3 regions of the Arthrobacter sp. Marseille-P9274 genome follow, and region 1 is predicted to be linked to each of the others. Evidence: predicted binding sites of a transcription regulator. Region 1 holds the regulator's gene; each other region holds the start of a gene.
The links. The regulator LexA, encoded in region 1, represses DNA repair genes until DNA is damaged. The targets are predictions, from matches to a motif close to TCGAACANNTGTTCGA.
Positions count from the first base shown of each region.

Region 1 (5,674 bases):
GGCACGGGAACGGGCAAGTCCCTTGCCTACCTGATTCCACTGATCGTGCATGCGCTGGAGAGCGAGAAGCCGGCGATCGTCGCGACGGCTACCCTCGCCCTGCAGTCCCAGATCGTCAAACGGGACCTGCCGCGGCTGCTGGAAGCCATCGCCGATGAGCTTCCGCGACCGATCGATGCCGCGTTGCTCAAGGGCCGGAACAACTACCTGTGCCTGCACAAGGTCGACGGCGGTTTCCCGGCGGACGATGCTCCGGAGGCGCTCTTCGACCTCGCCGATGAGACCGTCCCGCATCCGGCGCCGGCCCCCGGGCCGACCACCGCTCTGGGACAGGAAATCAAGCGGCTGCGGGCCTGGGCCGAGGAGACCGACACGGGGGACCGGGACGAGATTGTCCCTGGGGTCAGCGACCGGGCCTGGCGGCAGGTCTCCGTGAGCGCCATGGAGTGCCTCGGGGCCCAGCGGTGTCCGGTCGCGGCGGAATGCTTCAGTGAGCGCGCACGCATGCACGCGGCAGAGGCCGACGTGGTGATCACCAACCACGCGATGCTGGCCATCAACGCGTTCGAGGGGCTGGCCGTCCTGCCGGACTACGACTTCGTTGTTATTGACGAGGCCCATGAGTTGCAGGATCGCGTGACGGGGGCGGTCTCCGGACAACTCTCGGCCGCCATGATCACCGCCGCCGCCTCCAGTGCCCGCAAGCACACGGCAATCAGCGTCGATGCGCTGAACGCTGCCGCCAAGAGCTTCGAAGCGGCATTCGATTCGGTTCCGTCCGGACTCATGGCGGCCGGATTGCGGCCCGAGCAGGAACTGGCGTTGACCCAGCTGCGGGAGGCGGCTCGAACGGCACTGTCCGACTCCAAGCCCGATGGCTCGGGCGCGGCGGACGGCGGCAGGCAGATGGCAAGGTCACGGCTGGCGGCCATCCTGGAGCTGTGCGACCGGGTAGTGTCCACCGCCCACAGCCGGGAGGTCCTATGGATAACCCGTCCCAGCAGCTTCACAGCGGGCAGCGGTTACGGACCTCCGGACGAGACCCTGCCGCCGATGCTGAACGTGGCGCCGCTGTCGGTGGCTTCCCGGCTTCGCGAGGGGCTTTTCGAGGGCCACACCGTCGTCCTCACGTCCGCGACCCTCGCCATCGGCAACGCCTTCGACGCCGTCGCCGGCTCGCTGGGCCTGCTGGGCGAAGGAGCGCCGAAGTACAGCAGCGCCGATGTCGGGAGCCCGTTCGACTACCCGAAGCAGGGCGTGCTCTATGTGGCCTCCCACCTGCCAAAGCCAGGCCGGGGGACAAGCCCCGAGCAGTTGGACGAGCTCGAAGCGTTGCTTCGCGCCTCCAATGGAGGTGCCCTCGGACTGTTCTCGTCGCGGCGGGCCGCCGAGGATGCCGCCGCGGAGATGCGCAAGCGGCTGCCCTTCACGATCCTTTGCCAGGGCGAGTCGTCGATGGCGGCGCTGGTCCGGCAATTCTCGAGCGAACCGAATACCTGCCTGTTCGGGACGATGACGCTGTGGCAGGGGGTCGACGTGCCGGGAGAGGCCTGCCGCCTGGTGGTCATCGACAGGATTCCCTTCCCCCGGCCGGACGATCCGCTCATGACCGCCCGCACGCGGGCAGTGTCGCAGGCGGGCGGGAACGGTTTCATGACCATTTCGGCCACGCACGCCGCGGTACGGCTTGCCCAAGGTGCCGGACGGCTTATCCGTGCCGCGGGGGACCGGGGCATGGTGGCCGTGCTCGATTCGAGACTGGCCAATGCCCGGTATGGGGGCTTCCTCAGGGCGGCGCTGCCGCCGTTCTGGTCGACGAAGGACCGGGCGACGGCGCTCCAGATCCTGCAGCGCCTGGCGGGCTGAGGGCCCGCCGGGCGGCGGCTACAGGGCGCGCATCACCGAAACGACCTTGCCCATGATCGTCGCGCCGTCGCCGAGGATCGGTTCATACTGGGTGTTCTGCGGCAGCAGCCAGGTGTGGCCATCCCGCTGCCGGAAAGTCTTGACGGTAGCCTCGTCGTCCAGCAGCGCGGCGACGATTTCGCCGTTGACGGCGCTCGGCTGCCGGCGGACGACGACCCAGTCTCCGTCGCAGATGGCGGCATCGATCATGGAATCGCCGGAGACCTTGAGCATGAAGAGCTCGCCGTGCCCGACGAGCTGCCGGGGGAGGGGCATGACGTCCTCGACCACTTGGTCCGCCAGGATGGGCCCGCCCGCGGCGATCCTGCCGACCAGCGGAACGATCGCCGTATCGGAAGCCGTGGCCAGTTCCGATACCGACAGGCCGCCGATGCTGCGGAGTTTCTCCGGCTCGGCCATGCCTTCGATCTCCACCGCCCCTTTCTCGAGCGTCAGCGGCGTCAGGACCTCCATGGCCCTCGGCCGCTTGGGATCGCGGCGGATATAGCCGAGCTTCTCCAGCTGCGAGAGCTGATGCGTGACGCTGGAGAGGCTGGCGAGCCCGACGGTGTCACCGATCTCGCGCATCGACGGCGGGTAGCCCTTGGCGCTGATGGAACGCTGGATGCTTTCGAGGATCTTCTTCTGGCGGGGCGTCAGGCTCTTGGGGGACGCGGCCGCGCGCTTGCGTGCGGTTCCCGTGCCGTCGGCACCTGAAGTAGCTGCAATCTTCCTCGACATGAACTGGCCCCGGTTCTCTATCCGGCCACCCCGGGCTAGCCAGGGGTGGCCGGTCCAATGTTGTCAGTGGCAGCTGATGGACTCAGGCATGGCCGCCATTTCTTCAAGCCTAGGGCAGCCCTACTACGATCTCAAACATTTATTCGATCGAGTCTCGACAACATTCGATCACAAGTGCTACAAATGGAAACCGACAGTTCGAATATGCGTTCGAAACCAAGATGCATATGCACGCGGAACGGGAAGGTACCCTCATGTCTGTTCAGCTCGCCCCGCACGTCGCCCCGCAGGCTTTGCCCGGCTCGACGCCCGCGCTGCGGCTCACCCGCCGCGGCCGCCTGGTGCTCATCGGGTTGCCCCTGATGCTTGGCGTCGCAGTCCTGCTGACCCTGATCGGCTTCTTTACGGCGCCGGCCCTGGCCAGCTCGGGGCCTGACCTTGGCCCCGGCCGCACCGTGTCGGTCGCCGTCGCGCCCGGCCAGACGCTGTGGGATGTGGCCGTGCTGGCAGCGCCGGACCGCCACCCGCACGATGTCATTGCCGAGATCCAGCAGCTGAACAATCTGCCGAATTCCGTCGTTCGTGCCGGACAGCGGCTGTTCGTCCCGCTGGGGGACTAGCAGCTGTAATAAGAGCCGCTCCGGCAGGCCCGATTCCTGCCCCGGGCCCGCCGGAGCCTAAGCTGGTCAGGTGAACGACCAGCTGGATCTACTCAACCGACTGCCCCTGCGCAACAACCTGCGCGGGCTGACACCGTACGGAGCTCCGCAACTCGACGTACCCGTGCTTCTCAACGTCAACGAAAATACGCACGGGCTGCCTCAGGAGGTTGCCGACGCGATTGCGGCGCGCGTCCAGTCGGCGGTGGGGGGCCTGAACCGCTACCCGGACCGCGAATTCACGGAGCTGCGGGAGGCGCTGGCCAACTACCTCGGTCACGGGCTCTCCGCCGGGAACATGTGGGCAGCGAACGGGTCCAACGAGGTACTGCAGCAGATACTGCAGGCCTTCGGCGGCCCGGGGCGCCGGCTGCTGAGTTTTCCGCCCACCTACTCGATGTATCCCCTCCTTGCCAGCGGCACGGACACGGAGTACGTGACCGTCCGCCGCGACGCGGACTTCGGCCTGACCGCCGACCAAGCTGCCAAGGCGGTCCGTGATACCGCAGCCAACATTGTCGTCCTGTGTTCACCGAACAATCCGACCGGGACCGCGCTCGGGCTCGATGTCGTCGAAGCTGTCTACGAAGCCGGCGAAGCGAGCCAGGCGATCGTCATCGTCGATGAAGCGTATGCAGAATTTGCCCATGTCGGGACGGACAGTGCCCTGACGCTCCTGCCGGGCAGGGAGCGGCTGATCGTTTCGCGGACCATGAGCAAGGCCTTCGCCCTCGCCGGCGCCCGCGTCGGCTATCTTGCCGCAGCTCCCCAGATTGCGGACGCCCTCCGGCTGGTCCGGCTCCCTTACCACCTCTCGGCCGTCACGCAGGCGACCGCGTTGGCGGCGCTCGATCATGCCGGCGCGCTGCTCGCCAATGTCGAAGAGATCAAGAGCCAGCGGGACCGGATCGTTAGCGAGTTGACGTCGCTGGGGCTGCAGCCCGCGCCGTCGGACTCGAACTTCGTCTTCTTCGGCGGGTTGAAGGACCCGCACAGGGTCTGGCAGGGGCTGCTGGATGCCGGCGTGCTGATCCGCGACGTCGGGATCGCCGGGCACCTGCGCGTCACCGCCGGCACCGAGGCCGAGACCACCGCATTCCTCGACCGGCTGCGGGAACTGCTCTGAGCGGAGTCTTCTAGACTGATAAGTGCGGGTTCCGTGCGGACCCGCAATGACCCCTCTTGCCACAAAGGAATTCCATGACCGCGGATATCGCCACCACTGCACGCACAGCACGCCTCGAACGCACCACCAGCGAGTCGTCGGTGCTGGTTGAGCTGAACCTGGACGGCACCGGGCAGTCCGATATCAGCACCACCGTGCCGTTCTACGACCATATGCTCACGGCCCTCTCGAAGCACTCGCTGATCGACCTGACAGTGAAGGCCTCGGGGGACACGCACATCGACGCCCATCACACGGTCGAGGACGTCGCCATCACGCTTGGGGAAGTCCTGAAGAACGCGCTTGGCAATAAGGCCGGGATCCGCCGTTTCGGCGAAGCCACCGTCCCGCTGGACGAGGCTATCGCCCATGCCGTGGTCGACATCTCGGGCAGGCCTTACCTCGTCCACGACGGTGAACCGGCCGGCCAGGAATACCACCTGATCGGCGGCCACTTCACCGGTTCCCTGACCCGCCACGTCTTCGAGGCAATCACGCTGCACGCGCAGATCTGCCTGCACATGCGGGTGCTCGGCGGCCGGGACCCGCACCACATTGTGGAGGCCCAGTTCAAGGCCTTCGCCCGCGCCTTGCGCGCCGCCGTGGAGCCGGATCCGCGCGTCGAGGGCATTCCGTCGACCAAGGGAGCGCTCTGATTATGGCGCCCAAGGTGACCGTTCTGGACTACGGGTCGGGCAACATCCGGTCGGCAGTCCGGGCGCTGGAGCACGTCGGCGCCGAGGTGACGCTCAGCCACGATTCGCGGGCAGTCCTCGAGGCCGACGGCCTGGTTGTGCCCGGCGTCGGGGCCTTTGCGACCGTCATGGAAGGACTCAAGTCCGTCGACGCCATCCGCTGGATCGGCAGGCGCGTCGCAGGCAGCCGCCCGGTCCTGGGGATCTGCGTCGGACTGCAGGTGATGTTCGAGGCCGGCGTCGAGCACGGCGTGAGGACTGAAGGCATCGGTGAATGGCCGGGCACCGTCGAGCGCCTGGCCGCCGAGGTCGTCCCGCACATGGGGTGGAACACCGTTCGGCCCCCGGAAGGCAGCCAGTTGTTTGCCGGGATCGAAGACGAGCGGTTCTACTTCGTGCATTCCTACGGCGTCCAGCACTGGAACTTCGACGTGAACCAGCCGGCCATGACTCCTCCCATGGTCACGTGGTCCGATCACGGCGGTCCCTTCATTGCCGCCGTCGAGAAC
Region 1 is NZ_CAMPOV010000001.1:1,059,015-1,064,688, forward strand. Features, by position in the region: gene OC550_RS04810 (ATP-dependent DNA helicase) at 1-1,866, shown strand, start outside; gene lexA (transcriptional repressor LexA) at 1,885-2,646, opposite strand; gene OC550_RS04820 (LysM peptidoglycan-binding domain-containing protein) at 2,901-3,266, shown strand; gene OC550_RS04825 (histidinol-phosphate transaminase) at 3,337-4,431, shown strand; gene hisB (imidazoleglycerol-phosphate dehydratase HisB) at 4,506-5,126, shown strand; gene hisH (imidazole glycerol phosphate synthase subunit HisH) at 5,129-5,674, shown strand, end outside.

Region 2 (5,674 bases), on a different contig from region 1:
GATCGCCTCGCCTAGGGCGGCACGCAGCGGCGCCGGCCCAGCCTCCGCCACGGTCACTGGCAGACCGAGGTCGCAGCAGGCGGAGGCAATCTCGGAGCCGATGAAGCCTGCCCCGATCACCAGCACCCGGTTCGGCTTGGCGGCGAGCCGCCGGCGCAGCCGGGCGGCATCCTGGCTCGTCCGCAGCGTCAGCACGCCATCCAGCGCGGCCTCCGCAGCATTTGGCCAGGGCCGTGCCCGCATGCCTGTCGCAATCAGCAGCCGATCGAAGCCGATGCCTCCGCCGTCCGCCAGCTGCACCCGCCGGCCGGCCACGTCCAGTCCCGTAGCGGCCAGGCCCAGCCGCCATTCCGCGTCGATCCCGAACTGCCGGGGCAACAACGTCCGGCCCGGCTCGATCCAGCCGGACAGCACCTGCTTGGACAGCGGCACCCGGTCATACGGCTCGTGCGGTTCATCGCCGACCAGCGTCAGCTTCCCCTCGAAACCCTTCCGGCGCAGACTCTCCGCCGCGCGCAGCCCGGTCAGGGACGCGCCGACGATCACGATGCGGCCGGTCGACAGATGCCCATGGTCCTTCCCCTGGTCCGCAGACTGTCCAGTCGCGGCGCGCTCCGATACCAACGATCCCTCGGTCGGCCGCTCCAGTCTCCGTAGCTGGTCCAGCTCGATCGCCTGGACCGGGCAGGCCGCCGCCGCCCGCAGGATGCGTGTGCGCTGCCCGTCGTCCGGGTCCGGGTCGTAGACCAGCGCCTCGTCGCCCTGCATGGTGAAAACGCCCGGGGCCAGGAAGGCGCACTGGCCGTAACCCTGGCATTTGGTGAGGTCGACGACGAGTCGCATGCCGGTCTTCCCCTTTGGCGGGAACCGCCCGGACAGGCGGAGGCTTGATGGAGTGAATCGAGCTTAGACCCGTTGACTACGGCGGCGGAAGGGCCGACGCACCGGCCGCACGGGCCGTTGCCTGCACGGCGCCGGCCGCCCGGTCCGCAGCCTCAGGCCCGGACCACCGGCAGATCCGACCAATTCGTCGTGTACTTCGGCGAGGAGAACTCGCGCTTCATCGACCACGCTGCCGGCTCGGCCATCCCGCCCTGCCCCAGCCCGATGGCCGACTCCCCGAACTTCGCCCGGACGCTGCCCAGCAGGTCCCCGATGTGCCGCTGTTCCAGCTCGCTGACGAACGGGTCGAAGGCCTCCTGCGCGTCTGCCGGTTCCAGCCCGCTGAACAGCACGCCGGCACGCACATATTTCTGCCCCGGCTCAAAACACCCCCGCATCGCGGCGACGGCAGCCCGGGTGAGCTGGATCGGATCCTGTGTGGGTGCCGGAAACTGCACGCTGGCGGATGGAAACGACGACGCGCCCCCCGAGAAGCGGCTGGTCCCCGCCGTCACCGTCAGCACCGTCGCCCGCAGGCCGTCCTCCGCCATCCGCGCCGCCGCGCGCTGCGCGTAGACGGCCATCACCTGGTCCATCTCCTCGGACGAAGTCACCGGCGTGGAAAAGCTGCGCGAGAACATGACCTGCTGCTTGTCGGCCCGCTCATCGATCGGCGGGATGCACGGCGTCCCGTTCAGCTCCAGCACGGTCCGCTGCAGCACCACGGAGAACCGCTTCCGGATCATCAGCGGATCCGCCGCTTTCAGGTCCGCGATCGAATCGATTCCCAGCGCCGCCAGCCGCTGCCCGGTCTTGCGCCCCACACCCCACAGGCCGGTGGCCGGAACGCGGGACTGGATCCGCCGGATCTCGCCCGCCGGCATCGAGTCCAGCGAGCAGACCCCGGCCATCCCCGGGTTGCGCTTGGCGATATGGTTGGCGAATTTCGCAAGCGTCTTTGTCGGCGCCACCCCTACACAGACCGGGACGCCGACATACCGGCCGACGGCGGCGCGCACCCGGGCGGCCGTCTCGCGCAGCTGCGCCTCGCTGCCGGGCAGCCCAAGGAAGCACTCGTCGATCGAGTAGATCTCCTGCCACACGCCGAACCGTCCGAGCACCTCCATCACCCGCGAACTCAGGTCCCCGTACAGCTCGTAATTGCTCGAACGCGCCACCAGCCCCCAGCGCCGCGCCAGCGGCGCCACCTGGAACCACGGAGTCCCCGTCGCGATCCCCAGCGCCTTCGCCTCCTCGGACCGGGCCACCACGCAGCCGTCGTTATTGGAAAGAACGACGACGGGACGGCCTTCCAGCCTCGGGTCAAAGACGCGTTCGCAGGAGACATAGAAGTTATTCACATCTACCAGGGCGATCCGGCCGGCGGACGGGTCTTCCGGGCGCGGGGACGCACCGCCCGCGGGCGGTGCGCCGCGGTCCTCAGGCCAGGAGCCGCCGTCGTTATCCGCGGCCCCGCCGTCCCTGGCCCTGGCCCCGCCACCGTCAGACATGGTGCAGGCAGCGGGTGACGACGCCCCAAATGTGCAGGTCCGCAAGTTCCGGCACCTCGGTGGGGACACCGCCGTCGTCCGTCTGCAGGCTCACCTTCCCATGGCCCGCACGAAGCCGCCGCACCGCCAGCTCCCCCTCAAGCACGGCAATGACGACGGATCCGTCCCGCGGAGTCAGCGAACGGTCCACGATCAGCTCGTCCCCGTCGCTGATCCCGGCCGCGGCCATCGAATTGCCGGACACCCGCATGATGAACGTGCTGGTGCGGTCCCGGATCAGGTGCCGGTTCAGGTCGATACCGCCGTGGAAGTAGTCGCGGGCGGGAGAGGGAAAACCGCTGGCCTGGGCCGTCGAGCCGGCTCCGCCGGAGGGCGGCGCCGTGCCGTCGAAAAGTCCTGCCGGATCCTGCACCGCACACCGCCTTCGAATGTATGTTCGATCCATTGAGGATACCACCTGACTCCCCCGAATTGGGCGTTTCCGGCACCCGTACCCGCCCGTAGACTTGGCGCATCTCACGCACCGGGGGACAGTCTGGCAACACCTAGGCCGGGAGGCACGCAATGGACTTTTGGGAAAACTTCTGGGACGTCATCTGGTGGTTCTTCTGGTGCTTCGTCTTTGTCTCCTACCTGTTCGCCCTGTTTGGCGTAATTACGGACCTGTTCCGGGACCGGTTCCTCAGCGGCTGGTGGAAGGCGGTCTGGATCTTCTTCCTGATCTTCGTGCCGTTCCTGACCGTGCTGATCTACCTGATCGCCCGGGGCCGCACGATGGCGGAACGGTCCCAAGAGGCCGCACATGCCCAGGCGGTGGCGACCGAGGCCTACATCCGCCAGACCGCGGGGACCGGGGCCAGCCCGGCCGATGAGATCGCCAAGGCTCAGGATCTGCTGGACCGCCAGCTGATCAGGCCCGATGAGTTCGAAAAGATCAAGGCCAAGGCCTTGGCCTGACCCTAACCTAAGCCGCTCAGGCCGGGTGCCCGCCGGGCACCCGGCCTGCTGGCTGTTCCGGTGCCGGAAGAAGAGGTTCCGGCGAGCGCAGCGGGGCTTCGGCCGGCAAGCCGGGAGCGACAGCATACTCCGTGCCGTCAATTGTTAGCCGGACCTCCGTTTCGGGCTCCGCGGCGGATGTGCCGGCGTCGAGCAACCGGATGACGGTACCCGCGGCGGTGGTTTCCACACCGAAGCGGTGCCCCCGCCATTGGAAGCGGTACGCAATGCGCGCCAACTGCGCGGGCAGCCGCGGGGCCAACTGCAGCTTGCCTCCGTCGACCTGCAGCCCGCCGAGACCGCAGGCGAGAGCCAGCCAGGCCCCGGCGAGCGAGGCGAGGTGCAGTCCCTCCTCACTGTCGTGCTGCAGGTCGCGCAGATCCACCAAGGCCGCTTCGCGCAGATAGGCGAGCGCGAGGTCCAGATGCCCGGCCCGGGCGCAGACCACTGCTTGCGCAGCGGCGGAGAGCGAGGAGTCCCGGACGGTGCGGCGCTCGTAGTAATCCAGGTTCCGGGCTGTCTCCTCGGCAGTAAATGCGTCGGAGCACCACCAGAGGGCCAACTCCAGATCTGCCTGCTTGACGACCTGGCGCCGGTAGATCTTCGCGTAGTGCGCGTGGTCCTGGACGGGATAGGCCTCCTGCCGGCCTTCGAAGTCCCACTCCCGGTAAGTGGTGAACCCCTCGTTGGCAGGGTGCACCTGGAGCACCTCGTCATAGGGGATGTACATCGAATCCGCAGCCTCCCGCCAGAGCTGCAGCTCTTCCACCGACACTCCGAGCCGCCGCATTGATTCCGGATCCGCTTCGCAGGCATCCGCCGCCCAGCGCAGGTTCCGTTGGGCCATGAGGTTGGTGAAGACGTTGTCATCCACCACTCCGGTGTACTCGTCCGGGCCCGTCATGCCGTACAGGTGGCAGCGGCCCTCGTGGTCGCGGTGCAGCATCCGCGCCCAGACCCGGGCGGTTTCCGCGAGGACCTCCAGGCCGCCGACGTCCGCCAAGCTCCCGCCGGTGGCGTCCGCCCAGAACACGAAACCCCGGGCGACGTCGGCGTTGATATGTGCCGCGGCGGTGCTGGCCGGCCAATAAGCGGACGTTTCGCCGCCGTCGATGGTGCGCCAGGGGAACGAGGCTCCTTCCAGGCCCAGGACCTGGGCGCGCTCCCGTGCCTGATCCAGCCCCGACGACCGCCAGCGAAGCATCCGCGAGGCGTCCTGCGGACGCAGCAAGGCCATGGCAGGGATCAGGAAGCCGTCGATGTCCCAGAACGTGTGGCCGCTGTAGCCGTAGCCGGTCAGCCCCTTGGCCCCGACGGGGGCGCGGTTGACGCAGGCGGATGCCTGCAACAGTTGGAAAAGGTCGAAGCGCAGGGCCTGCTGGAGTTCCGGAGCCCCATCGATCTCGACGTCCGCGGCCTCCCAGAAACCGTCGAGGACCCGGCGCTGCTCGGCCAGCATCCCTTCCCAGCCCAGCTGCCGTGCACCCTCGAGTGCTGCCGATGCCTGGTCACGCAGGTCCCTTGCCGGATCTTCACGCGACCAGGCATGGCTCACATACTTCACGAATCCGGCGCTTCCGCCCGGCTCCAGCTCGGCCACGATGCTTGTGGCAATCTGGTCCACGCTGTCCGTGGTGTGGACATCGGCACCCTCCGGCAGGACAAGCTCATGCCCGACGGCGACCGCGACGCAGGTTCCGCTTCCCCGTGTGCGGTGCACGAGGTGGCCGCCGGTTGAATGCGAGCCGCGCAGGCAGGGCTCGAAGGGGCTGCCCAGCGCCTCTGCCACGCGGGGATCGCTGTTCTCGACCGGAGGCGGGGTGCCGTTGACCGTGAGCTCCGAGCGAATCACGATCTGCACCGGCTGGTCGACAGCCTGCACTTCATAGCGAATGGCCGCCGCAGAACGGTGGGACAGAGACACCAGACGGGTCGACACCAGCCGCATCCGCGCCCCGGTCGGTGTCCTCCACTCGACTTCGCGGCGCACCGTGCCGGCCCGCAGGTCGAGCACCCGCTCGTGCTGCAACGGTGACGCGTCGCGCACATCCAGCGGCACGCCGTCGACCTGCAGCCGGATCCCTGTGCCGTCGGCCACCCCGATCATGGTCTGGCCGTACTCCGGGTGCCCGTAGCCACCTTCGGGATAGGACAACGGATGGTACTCGTAAACGCCGGCCAGGAATACTCCTGCCGCTGCGCTCGGCTGCTCTTCGTCCAAGGTGCCGCGGAATCCCACATAGCCATTGGCCAAGGCGAAGACAGACTCCGCGAGTCCGAGGGAA
Region 2 is NZ_CAMPOV010000004.1:125,389-131,062, forward strand. Features, by position in the region: gene OC550_RS20990 (FAD-dependent oxidoreductase) at 1-843, opposite strand, end outside; gene OC550_RS20995 (Y-family DNA polymerase) at 996-2,393, opposite strand; gene OC550_RS21000 (LexA family transcriptional regulator) at 2,386-2,805, opposite strand; gene OC550_RS21005 (hypothetical protein) at 2,958-3,350, shown strand; gene OC550_RS21010 (glycoside hydrolase family 65 protein) at 3,367-5,674, opposite strand, start outside.
Region 2: a site for LexA is predicted at 2,818-2,833, ahead of OC550_RS21000 (LexA family transcriptional regulator). Genes of this name have one in related genera too.

Region 3 (5,674 bases), 870 kb from region 1:
AGGGCGCCGACCTCGGTGGCCTCGTCGTGGGGGTAGCCGACCTTCACGCGCTTGGCCTGGGCGGAGTAGCGCTCCACGAACTCGTTGTAGATGCTCCGCTCGACCAGGATGCGGGATCCGGCGGTGCAGCGCTCGCCGTTGAGGGAGAAGACGCCGAAGATGGTCGCGTCGATGGCGGCCTCCAAGTCGGCATCCGCGAAGACGACGGCGGGGGACTTGCCGCCCAGCTCCATGGACAGGCCCTTGAGGTAGGGAGCCGCGTTGCCGAAGATGATCTGGCCGGTGCGGGACTCGCCGGTGAAGGAGATCAGCGGGACATCCGGGTGCTTGACCAGGGAATCGCCGGCGTAGCCCTCTTCACCGAAGCCGTGGACGATGTTGAAGACACCCTCCGGCAGGCCGGCCTCTTCGAAGATCCCCGGCCACAGGGAGGCGGAGAGCGGGGTGAACTCGGCCGGCTTCAGGACCACGGTGTTGCCGGTCGCCAGGGCCGGGCCCAGCTTCCAGGACTCCAGCATGAAGGGGGTGTTCCACGGCGTGATCAGGCCGGCAACGCCGATGGGCTTGCGGTTGACGTAGTTGGCCTGGCGGCCGGGGACCTTGAAGGCGTCATCGTGCTGGGCGACGATCAGGTCGGCGAAGAAGCGGAAGTTCTCCGCCGCGCGGCGTGCCTGGCCCAGGGCCTGCTTGATCGGCAGGCCGGTGTCGAAGCACTCCATCTCGGCCAGTTCCTGGCCGCGGGATTCGACGATGTCAGCGATGCGGTGCAGCACGCGGGAGCGCTCGCGGGGAAGCATGGTCGGCCAGGGGCCGTTCTCGAAAGCGTCCTTGGCGGCGGCGACCGCCGCGGCCACGTCGGCGACCTTGCCGGATGCGGCCTTGATGTACGGCTTGTTGGTGACGGGGTCCAGGACGTCGAAGGTATCGCCATCGATCGAGTCGACGAGCTTGCCGCCGATGTAGTGCTGGAGGTGGGTGGGCAGGTTTTCGGGCACAAAGTGGTCGGCCATGATCTACCTTTCGTTGCGGGTTGGCGGAGGTTTGCTAAAGGACGGAGGGTGGTTGGTTCTTCTGGGCCATGTAGGCGTTGAGGGTTCCGGTCCGGTGGGCCCGGGCGGCCATCTCGATCTCGTGCGGGCTGGCTTTGGCCTCCAGGAGTTCGAGCAGCCCTTCGTGTTCTTCGACGGACTCCCGCGCCCGGCCGGGCACGAGGTCGAAGCTGGAGGCACGCATGGCGTTCAAGCGGTTCCAGCCGCGGTGCACCAGGTCCAGGATGTGCGGATTGGGGCACCGGCCGTAAAGGATGGCGTGGAATTGGTTGTTCAGCCGCGTGAAGCGGACCGGTTCGAAGTTCTCCAGGCACTCGCGCAGCTGGTTGTTCAGCTCGCGCGCCCGGCGAAGGTCCTCGTCGGTGATGAGGTGGGCGGCCAGGCCTGTCGCGGCGCCTTCGACGATGCTCAAGGTCTGCATAGTGTGCAGGTAGAGCGTCGCGTCGATGGAGGCAACCGTTGCTCCGACGTTCCGCTCGAAGGTGACGAGTCCTTCGGCCTCGAGCCGTCGGATCGCTTCCCGGACCGGAACTACGCTGCAACCGAGCTCGTCGGCGATGCTGCTCAGCACCAAGCGGTAGCCAGGCACCAGCTGGCCGTTGCCGATCCGCTCATGGAGCAGCTGGTAGGCCCGTTCCGACTTCGAAGCGGTCGCCGTCGCGGCGGTCGACATGGTCAGGCCCCGTTGCCTTCTGCAACCCACTGCTGGTACTTGGCCAGCCAGTCGGCGTTCATCGGGAACAGACCATCGATCTTGTGGCCTTCCTTGACCATCTGGAACACGAAGCTGTCGCGGCGTTCCTGCTCGACGACCTCGTCGGCGATTTCGGCGGCCAGGGCCGGCGGGATCACGAGGATGCCGTTGTCGTCCGCGACGATGATGTCCCCGGGCTGGATCGTGGCGCCGCCGCAGCCGATGGTCACGTCGTAGTCCCACGGGACATGCTTGCGCCCGAGCACCGCGGGATGGGCACCGTTGTAGAACGTGGGGATGTCCAGGGCCGCCACCTCGGAAAGGTCACGGACGCCGCCGTCGGTAATGATGGCTTCGGCGCCGCGGACCTGGGCGCGCATGGCGAGAATGTCGCCGAGCGTGCCCGAGCCCTTCTCGCCGCGCGCCTCCATGACCAGGATCTCGCCGGGTCCGACGGCGTCGATGATCCGCTTCTGGGCGTTGTAGCCGCCGCCGTGGCTCTTGAACAGGTCTTCGCGATTGGGCACGTAACGCAGCGTCCGGGCAGTGCCGATGACTTTCTGGCCCGGCTTGGTGGCCAGCAGCCCATCGACGCTGACGTTGTTGAGGCCGCGCTTGCGCAGTGCGCCGGAAATCGTCGCCGTGGCGACCGAGAGCAGCTTGGCCTTGACGTCGTCCGTCAGCGCCGACTTGCCCGTTACGGCCGGAGCCAAACCGGCCGCCTCTTCGCTGCCGAAGGCATCGACGCGGTCCTTGTCCGTGATCTTCGGGGTGTCGCCAAAGGACGCGAAGCCGTGCTCGCCCTGGACTACGGTCGTTGCCAGGCGTCCGGTGCTCAGCCCCGCTGCCTCGTCAGCGACCTCGACCTCCACGACATCGCCGGGAACAATGACCGAGGAGCCGGCGGGCGTTCCGGTGAGAATGACGTCACCCGGCTGCAGGGTCATCAGCTGGGACAGGTCGGCAACGATCCGGGCGAAGGAAAAGATCAGCCCCGCGGTCGTGTCGTCCTGGACAATCTCGCCATTGACCCAAGTGCGGATGCGCAGCGCGTCCGGGTTGACGTCGGCCGCCGGCAGCAGGGCCGGGCCGAACGGCGTGAAGCCGTCGCCTGACTTGGAGCGGATGTTCGAACCCTTGTCGGCGTACTTGATGTCGTAGACGCCGAGGTCATTGCTGGCGGTCACGAAGCCGACGTGTCCCCACGCGTCCTCGACCGAAACGCGGCGTGCGGCGGTGCCGATCACCAAGGCGACTTCACCCTCGAAGGCCAGAAGTTCAGTACCGGCCGGACGTTCGACCGTTCCGCCGGTGAGGGCCAGCGACGACGGGGCCTTCATGAAGTACGAGGGGTTGGCGGGAATCCGGCCGCGCTGTTCGGCGCGCGAGCGGTAGGAGAGGTGGACCGCCAGGACCTTGCCGGCCTCATTGATGGTCTGGGCGTCCACTTGCTGCAGGGTGGCCTGCGCGGTGCTTCGGGCGTTGTTGCCGTCGGACAAAGCTCCTCCTGATGTGATGTACGAAATCGTATACGATCCATCATGGCCTGTGTGGCCGATCACGTCAACCCCTGGTCGGAACATTTCCAAACGGTCAGTCATTCGCTCCCTTGGAGCGTGGGGCGGGAGCGGGGACGCGGGCGGGCTGTGGCCCCTTCTGGCGGACGACTCCACGAATGGGACGACTCCGCTCAGAACCGACTCCGCTCAGAACCGACTCCGCTCAGAACCGGCTCCGCTCAGAACCGGCTCCGCTCAGAACCGCCTACTGCCGGGATGCCGACTGTACCTACACACCGCCTGTTTTTTCTCGCCTTCGAATGCCTGTGCTCGTAGGGTGGCGGCATGGCCCTCATCCCATTGGACGCAACCGAAGAGATGGAAGCATCCATCCTCGGAATCCGTGAGCGCCTGCTGGAATTGGCTGCCCGGTTCCAAGCCGAGGCAGCGGTTCTGCCACCTCTGGATTTGGCTGCAGTTGTAGCAGCCTTCGAAGATGTATCGAAGGTCGTGGAGTTCTTCCAGGCCGTGGGTGCCCACGCCGTCGAACAGGCTGACCTAGCCGCCACGGTTGGAAACTCCGCTCCCAGTCAGTCGACGGCGGCCGATTTCGGCACCGCTGCGTGGGCCGACCCTGCGGCCGCCATTGGGATGCAGGACCCATTGGGCTCGTCGGAGCTGGCAGTAAGGAACCGCAAACGGCGGAAGACCGAGTTCGCCAACAACGCTGAGTATCTGCGCTCGCGGTTGGGAATCGGCATTGTGGAGGCGCGGCGCCGGATCAGGGTCGGGAAGGCCATCGCTAGGCCGGTTCGGCTCGATGGGGAAGTCGGAGCACCTGCCCTGCCGTCGCTCGCCCAGGCGATGGCTGCAGGTGAGGTCAGCGGCCACGCTGCTGCCCTGGTGACCGATTCGCTCGCCCGTGTTGCCTGCGTTGCCGACAACGAGACGTTGGAAGCCATGGAAGCCTCCCTAGTGCAGCAGGCTGCCGAAACGGATGCCGACACCTTGGGCATGGTGGCCAAAACCTGGGAAACCGCCGTCGACCAGAATGGAGCCGAGCCGAGCGAGGAAGAGCTCAAGGCCCGCCAAGGCGTCTTCTACCGAGGCCGGCGGCGGGGGCTGCACCAGTTCGTCATCAACACCACGGACGAACAGTACGAAGCCATGGCGACCGCCATGAACACCGCGACCAACCCGCGCATTCGACCGGACGCGATCCAAGTCGCGGCCGACGGAGGATCTGAATCGGTCGGGACGGGTGGTGTGGGTGGAGGCGTTGAACCGGTCGGGACGGCTGGTGTTGGCGGTGGCGTGGAAGGGGTCGGGACGGCTGGTGTCGGCGGAGGCTCTGAAGCGGTCGGGACGGGTGGTGTGGGTGGGCGAATTGAAGCCGAAGCAGACACCCTCGGTCGGCAAACCCGCGCCGACGAAGACGCGAGGTGGGCCGATCAGGCGGACGCGGCCTTTGTGTCGGACAATCCGGCCCTGGCGCCTAGCGTGCTGGCGGGACTGGACGGCTGCACCAGGGCGCAGAAATTGCTCGCCGGACTTGTCAGCACGTGCAAGATTGCCCTGAACACCGGTCGGCTTCCGGATTCCGGCGGACACCGGGCCCAGGTCGTTGTTACCACCGGATACGAGCAACTCGCCGGACTCCTGACAGGCGGCGCAAATGCGGTTTTCAACGGGCCCATTTCAGCGACGGCAGCCCGCCGCATGGCCTGCGATGCAGAGATAATCCCTGCCGTTCTCGGGTCCCGAGGCGAAGTCCTGGATCTGGGTCGCTCACAACGGTTCTTCAACCGAGCCACACGCCGGGCGCTCGTGGCCAGGGACAAGGGCTGCGCCTTCCCGGGATGCACGATGCCGGCCTTCTGGACGGAAGCGCACCATATCGTGCCGTGGTGGGCCGGCGGGCACACGAGTGTCTCCAACGGCGTCTGCCTGTGCATTCTGCATCATGATTTGATCGAGCAAGGCAACTGGACGATCAAAGTTGCAGAGGGGATTCCTTGGTTCACTCCGCCCGCCTACATTGATCCGGATAGAAGACCTTTGCGCAATGCGTATTGGCAGACGAGCCTCCCGCCTCGACCAAAGTCACGAAGTCAGCAGCTACTTCCGTCAAGACGGTAGCCCCGTCAGGGCTGTAGCTACTTCCGTCAAGACAGTAGCTACCTTCGTCGATACACCAGTCGCGTTAGGACGTAGTCACACCGGAGCAGTAGCTACTTCCAGGAACAGCCATGACGGCCGCTGGGCGTCGGCGGTGAAAGCGGAGGGCGACATCCCGGGTTCGTTGGGATTTGGAGCTGCTAGTCGAACTGCGGCCTAGGTTGTTCCCCGTAGCCAACTCAGTTCAGCCGACGCTGGGCGCCCGGTTCGGCGGAGTGGGGATCACCACATTGCCCGTGGTGACGTTGCCGGTG
Region 3 is NZ_CAMPOV010000001.1:1,927,208-1,932,881, reverse strand. Features, by position in the region: gene hpaE (5-carboxymethyl-2-hydroxymuconate semialdehyde dehydrogenase) at 1-1,010, opposite strand, end outside; gene OC550_RS08805 (GntR family transcriptional regulator) at 1,045-1,722, opposite strand; gene OC550_RS08800 (fumarylacetoacetate hydrolase family protein) at 1,725-3,200, opposite strand; gene OC550_RS08795 (HNH endonuclease signature motif containing protein) at 3,588-5,381, shown strand; gene OC550_RS08790 (serine/threonine-protein kinase) at 5,605-5,674, opposite strand, start outside.
Region 3: a site for LexA is predicted at 3,559-3,574, ahead of OC550_RS08795 (HNH endonuclease signature motif containing protein). Genes of this name have one in related genera too.